Regions from separate parts of the Pseudarthrobacter sp. CCNWLW217 genome, predicted to be linked through region 2. Evidence: predicted binding sites of a transcription regulator. Region 2 holds the regulator's gene; the other holds the start of a gene.
What was found. The regulator Rex, encoded in region 2, represses fermentation and respiration genes when NADH is low (regulators of the CRP and FNR family bind a similar motif). The targets are predictions, from matches to a motif close to CTTGTGAANNNNTTCACAAG.

Region 1 (9,221 bases), on a different contig from region 2:
CGCGCCGCGTCCTCATCATGGTCAAGGCAGGCAAGCCGGTTGACTCTGTCATCGAGCAGCTGGAGCCGCTGCTGGAAGCCGGCGACATCATCATCGACGCCGGCAACTCCCATTACGAGGACACCCGCCGCCGCGAAGCCGCCCTGGCCAAGAAGGACCTGCACTTTGTGGGCGTTGGCGTTTCCGGCGGCGAAGAAGGCGCCCTGAACGGACCGTCCATCATGCCGGGTGGTTCCAAGGAGTCCTACAAGGCCCTTGGCCCGCTGCTGGAGAAGATTTCCGCGAAGGTCGACGGCGAGCCCTGCTGCGCCTGGGTTGGCACTGATGGCGCCGGCCACTTCGTCAAGATGGTCCACAACGGTATCGAATACGCCGACATGCAGGTCATCGGCGAGGCATTTGACCTCCTTCGCTCGGGTGCAGGCATCGAGCCCGCCGAACAGTCCAAGATCTTCACCGAGTGGAACAAGGGCGACCTCTCCTCCTTCCTGATCGAAATCTCCGCCGAGGTCCTGGGCCATGTCGACGCCAAGACCGGCAAGCCCTTCGTTGACGTTGTCGTCGATGCCGCAGGCCAGAAGGGTACCGGTCGCTGGACCGTCATCTCCGCCCTGGAACTCGGCTCCCCGGTCTCCGGAATCGCCGAGTCCGTGTTCGCCCGCGCCCTGTCCTCCCAGGCTGAACAGCGCAGGCTCGGGCAGGAACTGCTGGCCGGCGAGGAAGCCGCCGTGGAAATCCCGGACACCTTCGTCGAGGACGTCCGCCAGGCGCTGTACGCTTCCAAGCTGGTCTCCTATGCCCAGGGCCTGGACATGCTGACCTCCGCCGCCAAGGAGTACGGCTGGGACCTGAAGCTGGACGAAATTGCCTCCCTGTGGCGCGCTGGCTGCATCATCCGTGCTGAACTGCTCAAGGACATCACCAAGGCCTACGCCGCTGACGAAAAGCCCGCCAACCTGCTGTTCGCGCCTGCTTTCACCAAAGCCATCGCTGAGGCTCTGCCGGCGTGGCGCCGCGTGGTCGCCACCGCCGTCCAGCTGGGCATTCCCGTGCCGGTGTTCTCCTCCTCGCTCGCGTACTACGACGGCCTGCGCCGCAAGCGCGTCGCTGCCGCCCTGATCCAGGGCCAGCGGGACCTCTTCGGAGCCCACACCTATGGCCGTGTCGACGCCGAGGGCACGTTCCACACCCTGTGGGGCGAAGACAAGTCCGAGATTGAAGCAGTAGACACGCACTAGTTTCGGCAAGCGCCATTGCGTCACGCCATGGCACCTCCGGCCGGCAGTTCCCGCTACTCTGGGAGCTGTCGGCCGTTGCTGTTTCCGGGGGGCAACTGCGGTATCCGCCGAGCGAGGGAGTCCAGCATGGCCCAGCCAGTAGCATTCGTTACCGGAGCTTCCACGGGGATCGGCTTCGAAGCGGCCAGGAAACTGGCCGGCCACGGCTTCACGGTCTATGCCGGAGCCCGCCGCGTGGACCGGATGGAACCATTGACAGCCCTCGGAGTCCATGTCCTGCCGCTCGACGTGACAGACGAGGAATCGATGAGTGCCGCCGTCGGCCGTGTCCTGGAGGAACGTGGACGGATCGACGTCCTGGTGAACAATGCCGGGTACGGCTCATTCGGCGCCCTGGAAGATGTCGAACTGGCCGAAGGGCGGCGCCAGTTCGACGTCAATGTCTTCGGGCTGGCGAGGATGACCCAACTTGTTTTGCCGGCGATGCGGAAGGCCGGCCAGGGACGGATCATCAATATCTCATCCATCGGTGGCAAATTCTATGAGCCGCTCGGCGCCTGGTACCACGCAACGAAGTTCGCGGTGGAGGGCATGAGCGACGCACTGCGGCTCGAGCTGAAGCCGCATGGTATTAGCGTGTCCATCATTGAGCCTGCGAGTACCGTTTCCGAATGGGGCGGGATCGCGGCCCAGGGGCTGCTGGCCACCAGCGGAACAGGGCCCTACGCCGCACAGGCGCGGCAGATGGCCGGCGCGCTGGATTCCACTAACCGGCCCGCGACGTCCACGGCCCCGGAGATCATTGCTGACGCGGTGCTGCACGCAGCCCATTCCGCACGGCCGCGGACCCGCTACCCCGTGGGGCGCGGCGCCCGGGCCATCCTGACGCTGCGGCGGATCCTGCCGGACCGGCTGTTCGACCCCGTGGTCATGCTCGTGCTCAAGCGGGTGGCGGCCCGGTAACCGTCAGATGAGGTATTCGATGTCGTACTCGGCCGGATCCACCGCAGGCGTGGTCTCACGCTGGGCGTCCCGGTGGCGCCACTTGGCCGGCACGCCGGTAACGATTGATTCGGGCGGCGCGTCCCTTACCACAACTGCGTTGGCACCGACGGCGCTGTCCCGTCCGATGGTGATGGGTCCCAGGATCTTGGCTCCGGCCCCGATGGTCACCCTGTCTTCGATGGTGGGGTGACGCTTGACCTTGGCCAGGGATCGGCCGCCGAGCGTCACACCGTGGTAGATCATCACGTCCTCACCGATTTCGGCGGTCTCGCCGATGACCACCCCCATGCCGTGGTCAATGAAGAAGCGCCGTCCAATGGTGGCGCCGGGGTGGATTTCGATCCCGGTCAGGAAACGGCCCAGCTGGGAAACGAGCCGGGCCGGAAAGCGCAGCCCGGGGTTTTGCCACAGGCGGTGCGTCAGCCGGTGGATCCAGATGGCATGCAGCCCTGAATAGGCGAAAAAGTTCTCAAAAGAACCTCGAGCCGCCGGGTCGTGGGACCGGGCGGCGTCGAGGTCTTCCTTTAGTCTTGCGAAAAAGCCCACAAAGTTCTTTCTACAGGAAACGGGCGGAGAGCGGACTAATCAGCCGCGGATGTCGTCATAGAGCACGGTGGAGATGTAACGCTCGCCGAAGTCGCAGACAACGGCGACGATCAGCTTGCCGGCGTTCTCGGGACGCTTAGCCAGTTCCAGGGCGCCCCAGACGATGGCGCCGGAGGAGATGCCGCCCAGGATGCCCTCCTTGATGCCGAGGTCACGGGCCACCCGCACGGAGTCCTCCAGGGTTGCGTCCAGGACTTCGTCATAGACGTTGGTGTCGAGGATTTCCGGCACGAAGTTGGCGCCGATGCCCTGGATCTTGTGCGGGCCGGGGGCGCCGCCGTTCAGGATGGCGGAGTCCTTCGGCTCGATGGCCACGATCTGCACATCGGGATTGCGTTCCTTCAGGACCTGGCCGACGCCCGTAATGGTGCCACCGGTGCCGATGCCGGCTACGAAGATGTCAACCTTGCCGTCAGTGTCAGACCAGATTTCCTCAGCCGTGGTGGTGCGGTGGATCTCGGGGTTGGCCTCGTTGGCGAACTGCTGTGCCCAGATGGAGTTCTCCGTGTTGGCCACGATTTCCTGGGCTTTCTCCACTGCACCGCGCATGCCCTCAGAGCCGGGTGTCAGGACGATCTCGGCACCGAACGCCCGGAGCATAACGCGGCGTTCCGTTGACATGGTTTCCGGCATGGTCAGGATGACCTTGTAACCGCGGGCAGCGCCCACCATGGCCAGGGCAATGCCGGTGTTTCCGGAGGTGCCTTCCACGATGGTTCCGCCGGGCTTGAGGGCGCCGGACTTCTCGGCGGCGTCTACGATGGCCACGCCGATACGGTCCTTGACGCTGTTGGCCGGGTTGTAGAACTCAAGCTTGACGGCGACAGTGGCACCTAGGCCTTCGCTCAGCCGGTTCAGGCGGACCAGCGGAGTGCCGCCGACCAGCTGCGTTACGTCGTCATAGATCCGTGCCATGTAGGTATGCCTATCTCTCAAGAGTGAATACTGAGGTCAGCCTAACGATGGCGGCGCAACCGTTGCTAAGCATTAAGCCATGCAGAGTAATATTTCCTGGCCTTGGCCAGCTTGGGATTGATGATCACCTGGCAGTACCCCTGTTCCGGGTGCTTGGCGTAGTAGTCCTGGTGGAAGTCCTCTGCCACGTGGAACCGGGGCAGGCGGCTGACCTCGGTGACGATGGGGTGGGACCACAGCGCCTGGTTCCGTTCGATCGCCTCCTCGAACAGTATTTTTTCCTCGGTGGTCTCATAGAACATGGACGAGCGGTACTGAGTGCCCACGTCATATCCCTGCCGGTTGAGCGTGGTGGGGTCGTGCAGGACAAAGAACATGTCCAGGATGACTTCGGCGGGGATCACGTCCTCGTCAAACGTCACCGCCACCACCTCGGCATGCCCGGTGGTCCCGTTGCAGACGGAGTAGTAGTCGGGATTCGGATCGTGGCCGCCGGTGTAGCCGGAAACCACTGAACTGACGCCCTTGGTTTTTTGATAGACAGCGTCGAGGCACCAGAAGCAGCCCCCGCCAAGAACAAAAGTTTTCATGACCTCTTCAATGGTTGGGAGCCCCGGATGATTCCCTGACAACCCTATAAGGACTCTGCCACATGCAGGGGAGGGCGCCGAATGGGGTAAAACTGAGACTATGGAACCTGTAGACACCGGCGTTGCAGATGCGGAACCGCACGACGACGGGACCTCCCGGGAGGAAGCCCCCGCGGCAGAGCAGACAGTCCCGCCCACGTTGGGGCAGGTGTTGCTGGCGGTAGAGGAACTGTGGCCCGAATCCCTGGCAGAGAGCTGGGACGAAGTGGGCCTGGTGGCCGGACGGCCGTCCTCGCCGGTCACGCGGGTGATGTTCGCCGTCGATCCCACGCTGGAAGTCATTGAGGAAGCCGTGGAATGGGGAGCCGAGCTGCTCATCACCCACCATCCGCTGCTTTTGAAAGGCGTCACCTCGGTGGCCGCCACCACGGCCAAAGGCAAGGCAATCCACCGGCTGATCGAGTCTGGAACCGCACTGCTGACCGTCCATACCAACGGTGATTCCGCCGTCGGCGGTGTTTCTGATGTCCTGGCAGACGCACTGGGACTGGAGGACGTATCGCCCTTGACCCTCGCCAGCAACGGCCTTCCCGAGGAGGGCATCGGGCGCGTGGGTCACCTGGCGGAGGTAATGAGCCTCGGAGACTTCGCCGCACGGGTTTTTGGAATCCTGCCGTCCGTGGCCGGGGGAGTGCGGGTCTCAGGTGACAAGGATGGCCTGGTGCGCCGCATCGCGGTGTGCGGCGGGGCCGGCGATTCGCTGTTCAACGAGGTGCGCGCCAGCAATGCGGACGTCTTCGTCACCGCTGACCTTAGGCACCATCCGGCATCCGAGGCCCGCGAAGACGCCGTGAATGGCCGGCCCTACCTTATTGACGTCTCGCACTTCGCCAGTGAGTGGCTGTGGTTGCCGGCCGCAGCGTCTGCGCTGGGTAACGTGCTCGCCGACCAGGGCCACGATGTGGAGATCCAGGTGAGCACCACCAACAGTGATCCATGGGACTTCATACTGACTCCGGGCTAAGCCTGGAGTGCGAAGCGAGCCAGGGGAGCAGGCCACGCGCTAGAGTCTATAGAGCGCCGGTTCGGTGCCCGGCTCCGGCCGGTGGGATCAAGCGGAGGTAACAGTGGCCAAGGCAGCACCGGCGGAACAGTTGAAGTTGCTCGAATTGCAGGGACTGGACGCCAAGCTGAAGTCGCTCGCCAACCGGCGTCGTGCCCTGGACACCGACCCCCGGATCACGGATCTCCAGTCGGCGCTGTCGGTTGCCAACGGTGAGCTGGGTGCCGCCAAGATGGCCGTGCACGACGCCGAGGCTGAGCTGAAGCGGGCAGAGTCCGACGTCGAACAGGTCACCACCCGCATTGAACGCGACGAGGCCCGGCTCAACAGCGGAACGGGGCTTTCCAAGGACCTCGTGGCCCTGCAGAAGGACATCGCGTCGCTGAACAGGCGCCGCTCAGACCTCGAGGACATAGAGCTCGAAGTCATGGAGCGACTGGATTCGCTCCGCGCCAGGCAGGCGGCCCAGCAGCTGATCGTGGACAACATCCAGGGCTCATTCGGCGGCATCCGCGCCGAGCTGGACAAAGCCCTGGCTGAAGTGGATGCCGAGGCAGCGGAGGTCAAACGCCAACGCGCTGAGTTCGCCGCAGGACTGGACGCCGGGATGTTGGCCGTTTACGAAAAAACGCTGGCCAAGCGAGGAGTGGGCGCCGCACGGTTGTTCCATGGAACGTCCGAGGCTTCCGGAATGAAGCTCAGCCCCGGCGACCTCGCCGAAATCAAAGCCGCCGCCGAGGACGACATCGTCTTTTGCCCGGACTCCGGTGCCATCCTGGTGCGCTCCGCCGAGTGGAACACGGCCAGCCCGACCAACTAACCCAGGATGATGTTCAACGCGTGCGGCTTACGGGCTGCACCGTCAACCAGCTCCGCGTCCCACTTTTCGCGCGCCGCCTTCAGGAGCTGTGCCGGGGTCTGCGGGGCGTTGCCGCGGCGGACCAGCAAGTGCCGGGCCAGTTCCCCGCGCGTGTGCTTCGCAAAGTGGCTCACCACCTTGCGCACGCCATCCACTTCAGTGAAAACGTTGACGGCGACGGTCTGCGCCGGCGGGGGTGCCCACGCCGCGGCGTACGTGCTTGAACGGCAGTCCACCAGCAGCTGGCCTGCCGCAGCCTCCGTGAGGGCCTCCGACAGTTGCGGCTTCCAGAACGAGGCGAGGCGGCCGACGTCGGGCAGTGCAGTCCCCATCGACAGCCGGTAGGCGGGCACCCGGTCGGCAAAGCGGATGGCACCCCACAGCGCGGATACCACCAGCACCGCCTCGTCGGCCTTCCGGCGCTGCGCGGGCGTCAGCGTTTTGTAGCCCAGGGCGTCGTACAAAACCCCCGAGTAGATCTGGTGGGCAGGCGCCGCCGGTTCGGCGTGCAGCCGGGTGTTCCGTTCGACGTCGTCCCGCAGCGATGCCCCGACGCCCAGCAGCGCGAGGGCGTCCTCGTGTGCACTCACCGTTCCCAGGGCATCCAGGACTTTGGCCCGGTAGGTGTTCAGTGCCGGGAAGCTGAGGGAAGGCCAGTCGACGGCGGTTCCCCGGGCTGCGGGAGTCTTGCCTTCGGAGGGGGGAAGCAGAATCAGCACCGTACGATCTTACCGGCGACTTGGGCGCCCCCTTGCCCGGTAGACTGGGTGCCGGATGGGTTGACCAGGCGGCCGCGCGTCACGCAAGTGGCTCGAGGAACGTCCGGGCTCCACAGGGCAGGGTGGTGGGTAACGCCCACTCGGGGTAACCCGCAGGCCAGTGCCACAGAGAACAGACCGCCTGTGTCGCGCCGGTTTGAAAGCGGCACGAAACAGGTAAGGGTGAAACGGTGGTGTAAGAGACCACCAGCTTCCCGGGTGACCGGGAAGGCTAGGTAAACCCCACCCGGAGCAAGGCCAGACAGGACACGTTTGAGGGCTGCCCGCCCGAGTGTCCGGGTAGGCCGCTGGAGGGCGTCGGCAACGGCGTCCGTAGATGGATGGCCGCTACTCCCGCGCTGGTAACGGCACGGGAGCACAGAACCCGGCGTATCGGTCAACCCATCCACACAACGTCAGCTCAAGTCATGTGAGTGACTTCACGCCGGACGGGGCAGTCCAGGGCGCCCCTCCCGCCTAGAATAGAGAGCGAACGTAGAAGTTCTGCCACCGGGTCTGCGTTCGCAGCCGGTGGTTTTTCTTCGCGCTTCTCCAAGGTGTCCGGGGTGGACCGAATCCCCGCCGACGCTTGCGCCCCGGAACACCTCCGGCGGCCGCCCTCCGCGTACGAGGACGTATGTGGTTGACCCAAGGAAGGTAGTTCTGTGAGCCAGACGTCAGATTCTTGTCTTGATACGTGGATGGGCCGGGAGGCCCTCGCCGAGGCCATGATTCCGGTGATCGGCCGGCTGTACCGTGAAAACAACGTGGTGACTTCCATCCACGGCCGCAGCCTGATTAACAAGTCCACCATGAACATCCTGAAGGCGCACCGGTTCGCCCGCCGTATGAGCAAGGATGAGCTGCTTCTGGAAGAAACAGCCCCGCTGCTGAACACCCTCGCCGGCCTGGAACTGGGCGCGGCCGCGATCGACATTGCCCGCCTGAACCAGAAGTTCAAGGCCGAGGGCGACGGCGCCACACTGGAAGAGTTCCTCCGCGCCGAACTGGCCGAGGTAGTGGGCAAACGCGGCGCCGACGACCGCACCAGCACTGACGTTGTGCTCTATGGCTTCGGCCGGATTGGCCGGCTCCTTGCCCGCCTCCTGATCGAAAAGGCTGGTGGCGGCCACGGCCTTCGCCTGCGCGCCATCGTGGTGCGCCGTGGATCGGACAAGGATCTCTCCAAGCGCGCCAGCCTGCTGCGCCGCGATTCGGTCCATGGTTCCTTTGAAGGCACCATCCGCGTGGACGAGGAAGCCAACACCATCACCGCGAACGGTGTCCAGGTCCAGGTCATCTACTCGGACAACCCCGCGACGATCGATTACACGTCCTACGGCATCCACGACGCCTTGGTGGTGGACAACACGGGACGCTGGCGCGACGCCGAAGGCCTGTCACAGCACCTTCAGAGCAAGGGTGCTTCGCGTGTTCTCCTCACCGCTCCGGGCAAGGGCGCGCTCAAGAACATCGTGCACGGCATTAACCACGGCAGCATCGAGGATACTGACCAGATCGTCTCCGCGGCGTCCTGCACCACCAACGCCATCACCCCGGTCCTGAAGGCCATCAACGACAAGTTCGGCGTGATCCACGGCCACGTGGAAACCGTCCACTCCTTCACTAACGACCAGAACCTGATCGACAACTTCCACAAGGGCGACCGCCGCGGCCGCTCCGCCGCGCTGAACATGGTCATCACCGAAACCGGTGCGGCCACTGCTGTGGCGAAGGCGCTGCCCGAACTTCAGGGCAAGCTTTCCGGCAGCTCCATCCGCGTCCCCACCCCCGATGTCTCCCTCGCCATCCTGAACCTGAGCCTTGAAAACGGCACCACCAAGGACGAGGTGAACAACTACCTGCGCCAGATGTCCCTGCATTCGGACCTGCGCAAGCAGATCGACTACATCGATTCCCCCGAGGTTGTGTCCACCGACTTCGTCGGTTCCCGCCGTGCGGGCATCGTGGACGGCCTGGCCACGATCTCCAACGACAAGAACGTCATCCTCTACGTCTGGTACGACAACGAATTCGGCTACTCCTGCCAGGTGGTCCGCGTCATGGAAGAGATGGCAGGGGTCAACCCGCCGTCGTTTCCCGCCAAGGAACCTGCCGCGGCACTGGCGGCCATCGCCGTCTGATTCCCTCCTCTGAGGCAATTTCCCGGCTGGTTCTCTGGAATCA
Region 2 (9,221 bases):
GCCGTGGAAGCTGCCCAGTCCCATCCGGAGGTGGACTCCACGAGGGTGGTCCTGGCCGGCGTCAGCCAGGGCGGTGGCATTGTGGTGGCCGTCGCCGGGCTCGTGGCAGGACGACTCGACGGCGTCATCGCCGCGTTGCCCGACGTCCCGTTCCTGCAGGACTTCCCGCGCGCCATCGACATCACGCCCCGTGGGCCCTACCCGGAGATCGCTGCTTTCCTGGGCAGGCACCGGGACCGGTACGAGCACATGCTCGCCGTGCTGAACTACTTCGACGGCGTCAACCTGGCCCGTTCAGCCACCGCCCCGGCACTCTACTCGGCCGCGCAGATGGATGACATATGCCCGCCCTCGACAGTGTTTGCCAGCTTCAACGCCTACGGCTCGGGCACGGCTGACTCCTCGGGCACCGGGGCGGTCAAGGACATCGAGGTTTACCGGTTCAACAACCACGAAGGCGGTCAGGAGTACCACTGGATTAAGCAGCTGCAGTTCCTGCGGAAGCTCGCGGGTTGAGCCGATGTAAGCGGTAAATACTGAGCTTGTTCGCGGATCCTGACCCTCACGGTTCGGATCCGCGAACAGGCTGAGGAGCCCTGTATTACGGCACGATTTTGCGGCGGCCACCGGGTGCGGTTATGGTCTTGGCTATGACTAACCGTTGGTATGCGTATTTTTCGTTGGCTCTGGAGGGGCCCGCGTCTAACTGACACGCATCCAACTTTCCTTCAGAGCCAGCAGGGCAGAGATGATTCTCTGCCCTTCGCCATTTCCCGGCGGGCTCTGATCTGGGTCCGCCTTCCTTTCCCGGAACAGGACCCACCATGAGCACCGCAACAGCCGCCACATCCACAGAGCCCTCACCACGCGCCGCCGCGCAGGCAGGCACGCCGGCCGCAAAAACCACGTCGAACTTGCGCGTCAGCGAGTTCACGGCCCTGCCCACGCCCCAGGAGCTCATCGCCGAGCTGCCACTGGACGCCCGGGTGACTGACGTCGTCGAACGCGGACGCGATGAAGTCCGGGCCATCATGGACGGCGTGGACGACCGCCTCCTGGTGATCGTGGGCCCTTGCTCCATCCACGACCCCAAGGCCGGCCTGGAGTACGCCCGCCGGCTGGTCAGCCAGGCCGAGAAGCACAAGGAAGACCTGCTGATCGTTATGCGGACCTACTTCGAGAAGCCCCGGACCACCGTGGGCTGGAAGGGCCTCATCAACGATCCGCGCCTGGACGGCAGCCATGACATGGTGACCGGGCTCCGGACGGCCCGCCAGTTCCTGCAGCAGGTCACCGCCCTTGGACTCCCCACGGCCACGGAGTTCCTGGAACCCATCAGTCCGCAGTACATGGCGGACCTGATCTCCTGGGGCGCGATCGGGGCACGGACCACGGAAAGCCAGATCCACCGCCAGCTGGCCTCGGGCCTTTCCATGCCGATCGGCTTCAAGAACGGGACCGACGGTGATCTGCAGGTTGCCATCGACGCCTGCGGAGCTGCCGCGGCGGCGCAGGCTTTCCTGGGCATCGACGGCGACGGCCGGGCAGCACTGGTGGCCACCGCCGGGAACCCGGACACCCACGTCATCCTCCGAGGCGGTCGCAAGGGGCCCAACTACTCGGCGGCCGACGTCGAAAGCGCTTCCGACAAGCTGGCCGGCAAGGGGCTGAACCCACGACTGATCGTGGATGCCAGCCACGCCAACAGCGGCAAGAGCCACCACCGCCAAGCCGAAGTTGCACTGGAGATCGGCGCGCAGCTGGAGGATGGCGGACCCTCTGCCGACGCCATCGCCGGCGTTATGCTGGAGAGCTTCCTCGTGGGCGGTGCGCAGAACCTTGACGTCACCGAACACGCCGCCGGACGCTCGGAACTGGTGTACGGCCAGAGTGTCACGGACGCCTGCATGGAATGGGACGTCTCCGTGTCGGTGCTGGACCAGCTCGCCTCGTCGGCACGCAAGCGCCGTACCGGGAAATGATTACCCCCAGTGACTTTCACAATAGCCCCATGAACCTCTAGAGTATCTAGCACATGGTTGGTGGATGGCTCAGCATCGGCACACCGCAATGGCATAAACCTGGGGTCACTGTTGTCCATCCGTCAGCAAAGGAATAAGGGAAATGTCCGCAGAACAGAACTTCTCAAACGCGAAGTTCCTGACCGTGGCCGAAGTGGCCGAGGTCATGCGCGTCTCCAAAATGACCGTGTACCGGCTGGTCCACTCAGGTGAAATGCCCGCAGTGCGCTTCGGCCGTTCCTACCGGGTCCCGGAAAGCGCCGTTGAACAGTATCTTAAAGGCGCCGTTGTGGACGGCCACTCCGAGACCGCCTGAGCGGCCCTGTCAGTGGGTGCCCCGGATAAGCGGTACCCTGTTAAGGAACGTTTTACGTCATTGTAAGAATCTGTCGGTTGTTTCAGTCTGTAGCTCTGTCCACGGACCTTTCCATCAGACAGGTACTGCATCTAGTTTGTGAGGAACTTTCGTGGGTTCAGTTATTAAGAAGCGTCGCAAGCGTATGGCCAAGAAGAAGCACCGCAAGTTGCTTCGCAAGACGCGCCACCAGCGCCGCAATAAGAAGTAGAGATACTTCGAACTGCGTGAAATGCCCGTTGCCTTCCCGGCAGCGGGCATTTTGTTTTGCCCCCACCCAACTAGGTAGCAGCAGATGTCGTTTTGAGGGCCCATAACGACATCTGCTGCTACCTAGATGCGGGGGCCGCGGATGCGGGAGAAGCCGCGCCAGAGGCCGTACACGACGCCGCCGGCTGTGGCGGCTTTAAGGCCCAGGGTGGCGGCGCGGCGGCCGGAGCGGAAGTCATACACCGGCCAGTTATTGTCCCGGGCATGGCGGCGGAGCCTGGCGTCCGGGTTGATGGCGACGGGGTGTCCCACGAGGGTCAGCAGCGGTATGTCGTTGTAGGAGTCGCTGTAGGCCCAGCAGCGCCTGAGGTCCAGTCCCTCGGCGTCAGCAATGCCCTGGACGGCCACAGCCTTCGCAGAGCCGTGCAGGATGTCGCCCACAAGGCGTCCGGTGTACATCCCGTCCGCTACCTCACCGACGGTGCCCAGCGCACCGGTCAGCCCGAGTCGTGTGGCGATGACCGTTGCCACCTCGATGGGGGTGGCCGTGACCAGCCAAACCCGCCGGCCAACCCGCAGGTGCTGTTGGGCCAAGGCTTTTGCTCCCGGCCAGATCCTGGAGGCGATCATCTCGTCATAGACTTCTTCGCCGAGAGCCTTCACGTCCTCAACAGTGATTCCGGCGGCGAGGTTGAGGGCGGAGTCGCGGACCGCATGGACGTCATCCATGTTCTCGCCGCGCGTCACAAACTTGAACTGCTTCCACGCGAATCCGGCGGCCTGGACCAAGGTGAACGCTCCGCGCTGGTGCATCTTGCGTGCCACGTGAAAAAGGCTGGCGCCCTTCATGAGGGTGTTATCGACGTCGAAGAACGCCGCCTCGCCGGTCTGCGGTACCGCAGCCGGCTGTGTGAGAACTGCGACGTACTTCTCCTCGGGCATGTCCCCGAGTCTAGTCAATGCGTGCGGCCCCTCCTGCCGCGTGGCCGTGCGCCGCGCTGTCCGCCACTAAAGGGGGATACGGTTAAACCATGCCAAAACCGCAGGTTGTCCTGATCACCAAAGCCGACTGTCACCTGTGCGCGGACGCGCGCGACGCCGTCGGGCGGGTAACAGCCTCCTTGGGGCTTGAGTGGGCGGAACAGCCCGTGGACCAACTGCCCGAGTTGCGTGACCGCTATGCCGAGGAAATCCCCGTAGTGCTGGTGGACGGCATCCAGCGTGATTTCTGGAAGATCGACGAAGCCCGGCTGGAGCGCGTCCTGCGGCGCGCCATGGCGGAGTAGGGCTGGTCCGGGCCATGGTTCAGGCTTTGTTGGCAGCAAGCGCAGGGCTCTAGAGTGGAGTCACAACGCGACGCAAGGGAGGGGATAGTGACTTCGCTGGATTCATCTCCCCAGTCTGTCCAAGACGAGTCGGTTGCGCCGGGCGTACAGGACGACAAAACCGCTGCCAAGCAGATTCCGCCGGCGGCCGTGGCCAGGCTGACACTGTACCTTCGGGCGCTTAATACCTTGCTGGCCGAAGGCGTGGAGCGCGTATCCTCGGAGTCGCTGGCGGAATTGTCCGGCGTCAGTTCCGCCACGTTGCGCAAGGACCTCTCGCATGTGGGCTCCTATGGCACGCGGGGCGTCGGCTACGAAGTCCAGTACCTCAGCCGCCACATCGCTGCAGCCCTCGGGCTGACCCACGACTGGAAAGTGGCTATCGTCGGCGCCGGTAACCTGGGCAAGGCGCTCGCCAGGTACGGCGGCTTTGAGTCCCGGGGCTTCGACGTCGTAGCCATCTTTGATGCCGACCAGATGGTGGTGGGCAATGAGGTGGGCTGGCTGCGGGTCAGCGACGTTGCAGACCTCGAAACCGTGCTGCAGCGGACGGGCGCCAACATGGTGGTTCTGGCCTTGCCCGCCGCAGTGGCGCAGGACGTGTGTGACCGCGTCGTCGCCGCCGGCGTCCATAGCATCCTGAGTTTTGCGCCTGTGATGCTCCAGGTGCCCGACACCGTAAACCTCCGCAAGGTGGACATGGCCACCGAACTCCAGATCCTGGCCTACCACGCGCAGCGGGCGCAGACCCCGGGCCAGACCGCCTAGCAATCCTGCGGCTCCGGGATCCACGCCCGCTGGGTGTGGTTTCTATTGTTGGTCAGCGCCGGCATGTCTTCCGGTTGACCGTAAGGCTAGCGGCCGTAGGGGTTTCCCGGCTGGCCGTAGGGGTTGGCGAACGGCTGCTGCTTGCGGAAGTACGGAGCCGCTGCCGGCAGGTACAGCAGGACGATGGCTGCGATGCCCATCAGCGTTCCCAGTGTTCCGATGTTCGGCACCTGGAAGAGCCCAAAGATGGACAGTGCCGCGAATACGGTTCCGAGGATCCGGGCCCAGTTCTTGCCCTTGCGGATGAAGATAGCCACCAATGCGTAGAGCGCGGCTCCGATGATGGCGAAGACCACCAGTGTGCCGGCAATAACGCCCTTGATGTCCTCGTAGGGGATCTCGCCGCCGGCGCCGCCACTTTGCATGGCATCTTCGAAGGTGCTTCGCATCAGCGGGTCATCCAGCTGGCCAACGCCGATCAGCATGCTAATGACGTAAATAACGCCCGAGGCGATCAGGAGCCAGAAGGAAATGTTGACCAGCTGGGGGACTCCGTTGCTGCTCGTAGCCGCCGGCTGTTCGGACGGGTACTGTGCGTACGGAGACTGCCCGTACTGCTGGCCAAATGGCTGCTGGCCGTAGGCCGGGGCCTGCGGCGGGTTCTGACCATACGCCGGCGGGTTCTGGCCGTACTGGGGTGCCGGTGTGCCCGTTTCGCCATACTGTGGGGTGTTTTGGCCGTACTGGGGTGCCGGTGTGCCCGTTTCGCCATACTGTGGGGTGTTTTGGCCGTACTGCGGAGCGTTCTGTCCGTACTGCGGGGCAGGGGGCGTGGGCTGGCCAAACTGCGGTGCGTTCTCGCCGTAGCGCGGAGTGGGGGGCTGGCCGCCGGATTCGGGCTCGTTGGGAGGCTGGACTGGGGGAGTACTCATGAGCGGTCCTTTGCAGGTCGAAGTGCGGATCGGCTGCCGGGATCGGTGCACTGGCCCTACCCCCAGCAAGGCTTACTTCCACCGTACCCCCGGGCGGCTCCGTAGCGGGTCATTCCGGAGAGGTATTCCGGCTTCATTCCGCCTTAGTCGGTGAGAGCGCGAAGCGCTGGGAAAGCCGCAGCCTGGCGGGTACGCCGGCTGCGGCCTTCGGTAAACAACTTAACCGGCAGGTCAGGCGCGGCCCTTGACTGCGGTGAACCATGCCTGCGAGTTGGGCAGCCACATCAGAACGGTTGCCCCGGCGCTGATCAGGAAGCCGAGCCAGTTGTTGCCGATCCCATCGCCCACGCTGCCGCCAATGATGGCGAGGACCAGCGAGACACCGGCCACGATGGTGAGGGCCAGCCGGGCCCACTCCCGGCCTTCTTTCATCTTCAGGGCGAGGATAATTTGGGCGACACCGATGGCCAGTGCCACCAGGACCAGGAGGAGGACCACCATGGCCGCCGCGGGGGCAACCGTGAACAGTGCCAGCGCCCCGAAGAGTCCCAGGAGGCCGCCCAACACGCCCAAAATGCCGCCGATGAGCCAGATCCAGTAGGACACCTTGAGTTCGGTGGGCAGCCCTGTGACGTTGAACATGCCGGAGAACCCGCCCGTGGGCAGCACATCGTTGAAGTTTCGGGGGCCGTCCGTCGGCATCTCGAAGTGGAAGCCACCCTGCTGGCCCGGCTGGCTGTGGGGCTGGCCGGGTTGAGCGGGCTGCTGGTAGGCCTGGCCCGGGGCCTGGTATCCCTGTGGTGGTGGCTGGTAACCCTGCGGCGGCTGGTAACCGGCGGGAGGAACGTTGCTGGCAGGCGGCTGGGCGCCCGGCTGCTCAGGCTGCGGTACTTCACTAGGGTTGGTCATGGCTCTCACTGTAGACCGCAGGTTCCCTGTTATCTAGGAGATTTGCGGCGAAATCGCAGGGAACGGCAGGGGTTTTCCACAGGATTGACCTACGGGCACGAACGCCGGACACAGGGCATCTCTCACAGCCGCGGCACTCCGGTATGCCGGTTTAAACGCCACCGCCCGGCAGCTGGACCACTCAGTGGATCCGGCGGCCGGGCGGCAGCAGGCAGAATTAGGCAGCGGGCGCGATGAACGCGAGCTCCAGGTTGATGGCAACCTTGTCGCTGACCAGCACGCCGCCGGCTTCCAGCACGGCGTTCCAGGTCAGGCCGAAGTCCTTGCGGCTGATGGTGGTCTCGGCGGAGACGCCGGCGCGGGTGTTACCGAACGGGTCCACGGCCACGCCGTTGAACTCGGTTTCCAGGGCCACCGGGCGGGTGACGCCCTTGATGGTCAGGTCGCCGGTCAGCTCGTAGGTGTTGCCCTTGGCCACCAGGCCGTTGGAAACGAAGGAGATTTCCGGGAACTTCTCCACGTCGAAGAAGTCCTCGCCGCGGACGTGGCCGTCGCGGTTTACGTCGCCGGAGTCGAAGCTGGCCGTCTTGATGGTGGCGCTGATCTTGGAGTCCGCCACGTTCTCAGCCAGGTCCAAGGTTGCTGCGGCATCCTTGAACTGGCCGCGGACCTTGCTGATGCCTGCGTGCCGGACAGTGAAGCCGATTTCGCTGTGTGAGTTGTCCAGGGTCCAGGTGCCGGTGGTGACGTCTGCGGGAAGTGACATGGTGTTTCTCCTTGGGAGTGTCGGGTAGTACTGGGAATGGTTGACGCTTCATTTGTTGAAGTCTCAACTAACTGCTGCATCCAGTATAAACATGCATTTGCATCTTTTGTTCCCACTTCCGGAACATTTTTTGAGAATCTTCAGTTCTACTGGATGTAGAAGATTTCGGATAGCACGCCATCTTTGAGAAACTGGTAAACATGCCCCAAGCCACTGTCCATCTGCTCCGCCACGGCGAGGTCCATAATCCCGACGGCGTTCTGTACGGCAGGCTGCCCGAATTCCACCTCTCAGAGCTGGGGCGGGAAATGGCACAGACGCTCGCCGCGCACTTCAGCGAGCGTGCGGCCCTTGGCGCACGGATTGTCTATCTCGCGGCGTCTCCGCTGACCAGGGCCCAGGAGACAGCAGCGCCTACGGCCGAAGCACTGCACCTTGAAATCCACACGGACGAGCGCATCATTGAGGCCGAGAACTACTTCGAGGGCATGAAGGTCACCAAGGCCGAGCTCCGCAAGCCCAAGCACTGGCCGCATTTGGTCAACCCGCTCAGGCCGTCCTGGGGAGAGCCCTACAAGGCGCAGGCGGCCCGTGTCCGGGCTGCGGTCCAGGACGCCAGGCTCCGCGCCATTGAGCTGGCCGGTGACGACTACGGATCTGACGGGCCCGAGGCCATCATGGTCAGCCACCAGCTTCCCATCTGGGCCACCCGCCTCAGCGCCGAGGGACGTCCCCTGTGGCATGATCCGCGCAAACGCGAGTGCACGCTGACGTCCATCACCTCCCTGGTGTTCGACGACGACGGCTCCCTCCTGCGCGTTGTGTACAGTGAGCCCGCTGCCGCACTTCTTCCCGGCGCCGCCAGCACCCCGGGGGCCTGACCGTGGCACCCTTCCGTTCCCAGGACACCCGCGCCACTTCCGGCCAGACCGCCTCCGGCCCGGCAACGTCCCGCCGCGCTGTGCTTGCCGCGGGTGGCGCGGCCCTGACCGCCCTGACCCTGGGCCTGTCGGCGTGCGCGCAGGAGGATGCCTTGGCCAAGCAGGCCAAAGCAGGCGACAACAAGAACTACGTTGCAGGGGACGGTTCGGTCACCGAGTTCGCCGCAGCCGACCGCAAGGCCGCCGTTGCCATCAACGGCACGCTCTTCACAGGCACCGCGGTAACCCCCGCCGACTTCCAGGGCAAGGTGACGGTCCTGAACTTCTGGTTTGCGGCCTGCGCACCCTGCCGCGTGGAGGCACCCATCCTGGAGGAGCTGCACCAGGAGTTCAAGGAGCAGGGCGTGCAGTTCCTCGGCGTCAACCTCCGTGATGAAAAAGCCACCGCCGAGGCCTTCGACAAAACATTCAACCTGACCTACCCCAGCTTCGACGACAAGAACGGCGGCGTTCTCCTGGCCGTTTCCGGGCTGGTCCCGCCCGGCGCAGTCCCCACCACTCTGGTCCTCGACAAGCAGGGCCGGGTGGCCTCGCGCGTGCTGGGCGAAATCCAGAAGGGCACCCTCAAAGCCCTCATTACCGCTGCTGTGGCAGAGTAGCGGCGGCTCCGGACCGTGAACAGCCCCTTCGCCGAAGCCATCCTGAACGGCTCGCTCCTGCTTGCCATCCCCGTGGCGCTGCTGGCCGGCCTGGTCTCCTTCCTCTCGCCCTGCGTCCTGCCCCTGGTGCCGGGGTACCTGGGCTACGTCACCGGACTGAGCGGCGTGGACCTGCAAAAGCAGAAGCGCGGCCGGATGCTGGCGGGCATCGGGCTCTTCGTTCTCGGGTTCTCCCTGATTTTTGTGCTTTTGGGCGGCGCCTTTGGCCAGCTGGGCACGCTGATCACGGGCTCGCAGAACGCGTGGATCACCCAGCTCCTGGGCGTCCTGGTGATCATCATGGGCGTGGTGTTCATGGGCGGTTTCGGCTGGCTGCAGCGTGATGCGAAAATCCA

Region 1: the regulator Rex is predicted to act here: its motif matches at 7,462-7,481, upstream of V9L18_RS20610 (glyceraldehyde-3-phosphate dehydrogenase).

Annotation. Positions count from the first base shown of each region.
Region 1 covers NZ_JBBCBT010000025.1:1,309-10,529, forward strand. Annotated here, with positions in the region: gene gndA (NADP-dependent phosphogluconate dehydrogenase) at 1-1,238, shown strand, start outside; gene V9L18_RS20570 (oxidoreductase) at 1,365-2,201, shown strand; gene epsC (serine O-acetyltransferase EpsC) at 2,205-2,789, opposite strand; gene cysK (cysteine synthase A) at 2,829-3,764, opposite strand; gene msrA (peptide-methionine (S)-S-oxide reductase MsrA) at 3,830-4,354, opposite strand; gene V9L18_RS20590 (Nif3-like dinuclear metal center hexameric protein) at 4,455-5,378, shown strand; gene V9L18_RS20595 (zinc ribbon domain-containing protein) at 5,482-6,237, shown strand; gene V9L18_RS20600 (YaaA family protein) at 6,234-6,995, opposite strand; RNA gene rnpB (RNase P RNA component class A) at 7,052-7,443, shown strand; gene V9L18_RS20610 (glyceraldehyde-3-phosphate dehydrogenase) at 7,700-9,178, shown strand.
Region 2 covers NZ_JBBCBT010000003.1:130,424-139,644, forward strand. Annotated here, with positions in the region: gene V9L18_RS04925 (acetylxylan esterase) at 1-516, shown strand, start outside; gene V9L18_RS04930 (3-deoxy-7-phosphoheptulonate synthase) at 825-1,982, shown strand; gene V9L18_RS04935 (helix-turn-helix domain-containing protein) at 2,125-2,337, shown strand; gene V9L18_RS04940 (30S ribosomal protein bS22) at 2,489-2,587, shown strand; gene V9L18_RS04945 (HAD family hydrolase) at 2,710-3,528, opposite strand; gene V9L18_RS04950 (glutaredoxin family protein) at 3,618-3,872, shown strand; gene V9L18_RS04955 (redox-sensing transcriptional repressor Rex) at 3,960-4,679, shown strand; gene V9L18_RS04960 (Yip1 family protein) at 4,766-5,611, opposite strand; gene V9L18_RS04965 (hypothetical protein) at 5,843-6,520, opposite strand; gene V9L18_RS04970 (YceI family protein) at 6,738-7,286, opposite strand; gene V9L18_RS04975 (histidine phosphatase family protein) at 7,487-8,167, shown strand; gene V9L18_RS04980 (TlpA family protein disulfide reductase) at 8,248-8,826, shown strand; gene V9L18_RS04985 (cytochrome c biogenesis CcdA family protein) at 8,842-9,221, shown strand, end outside.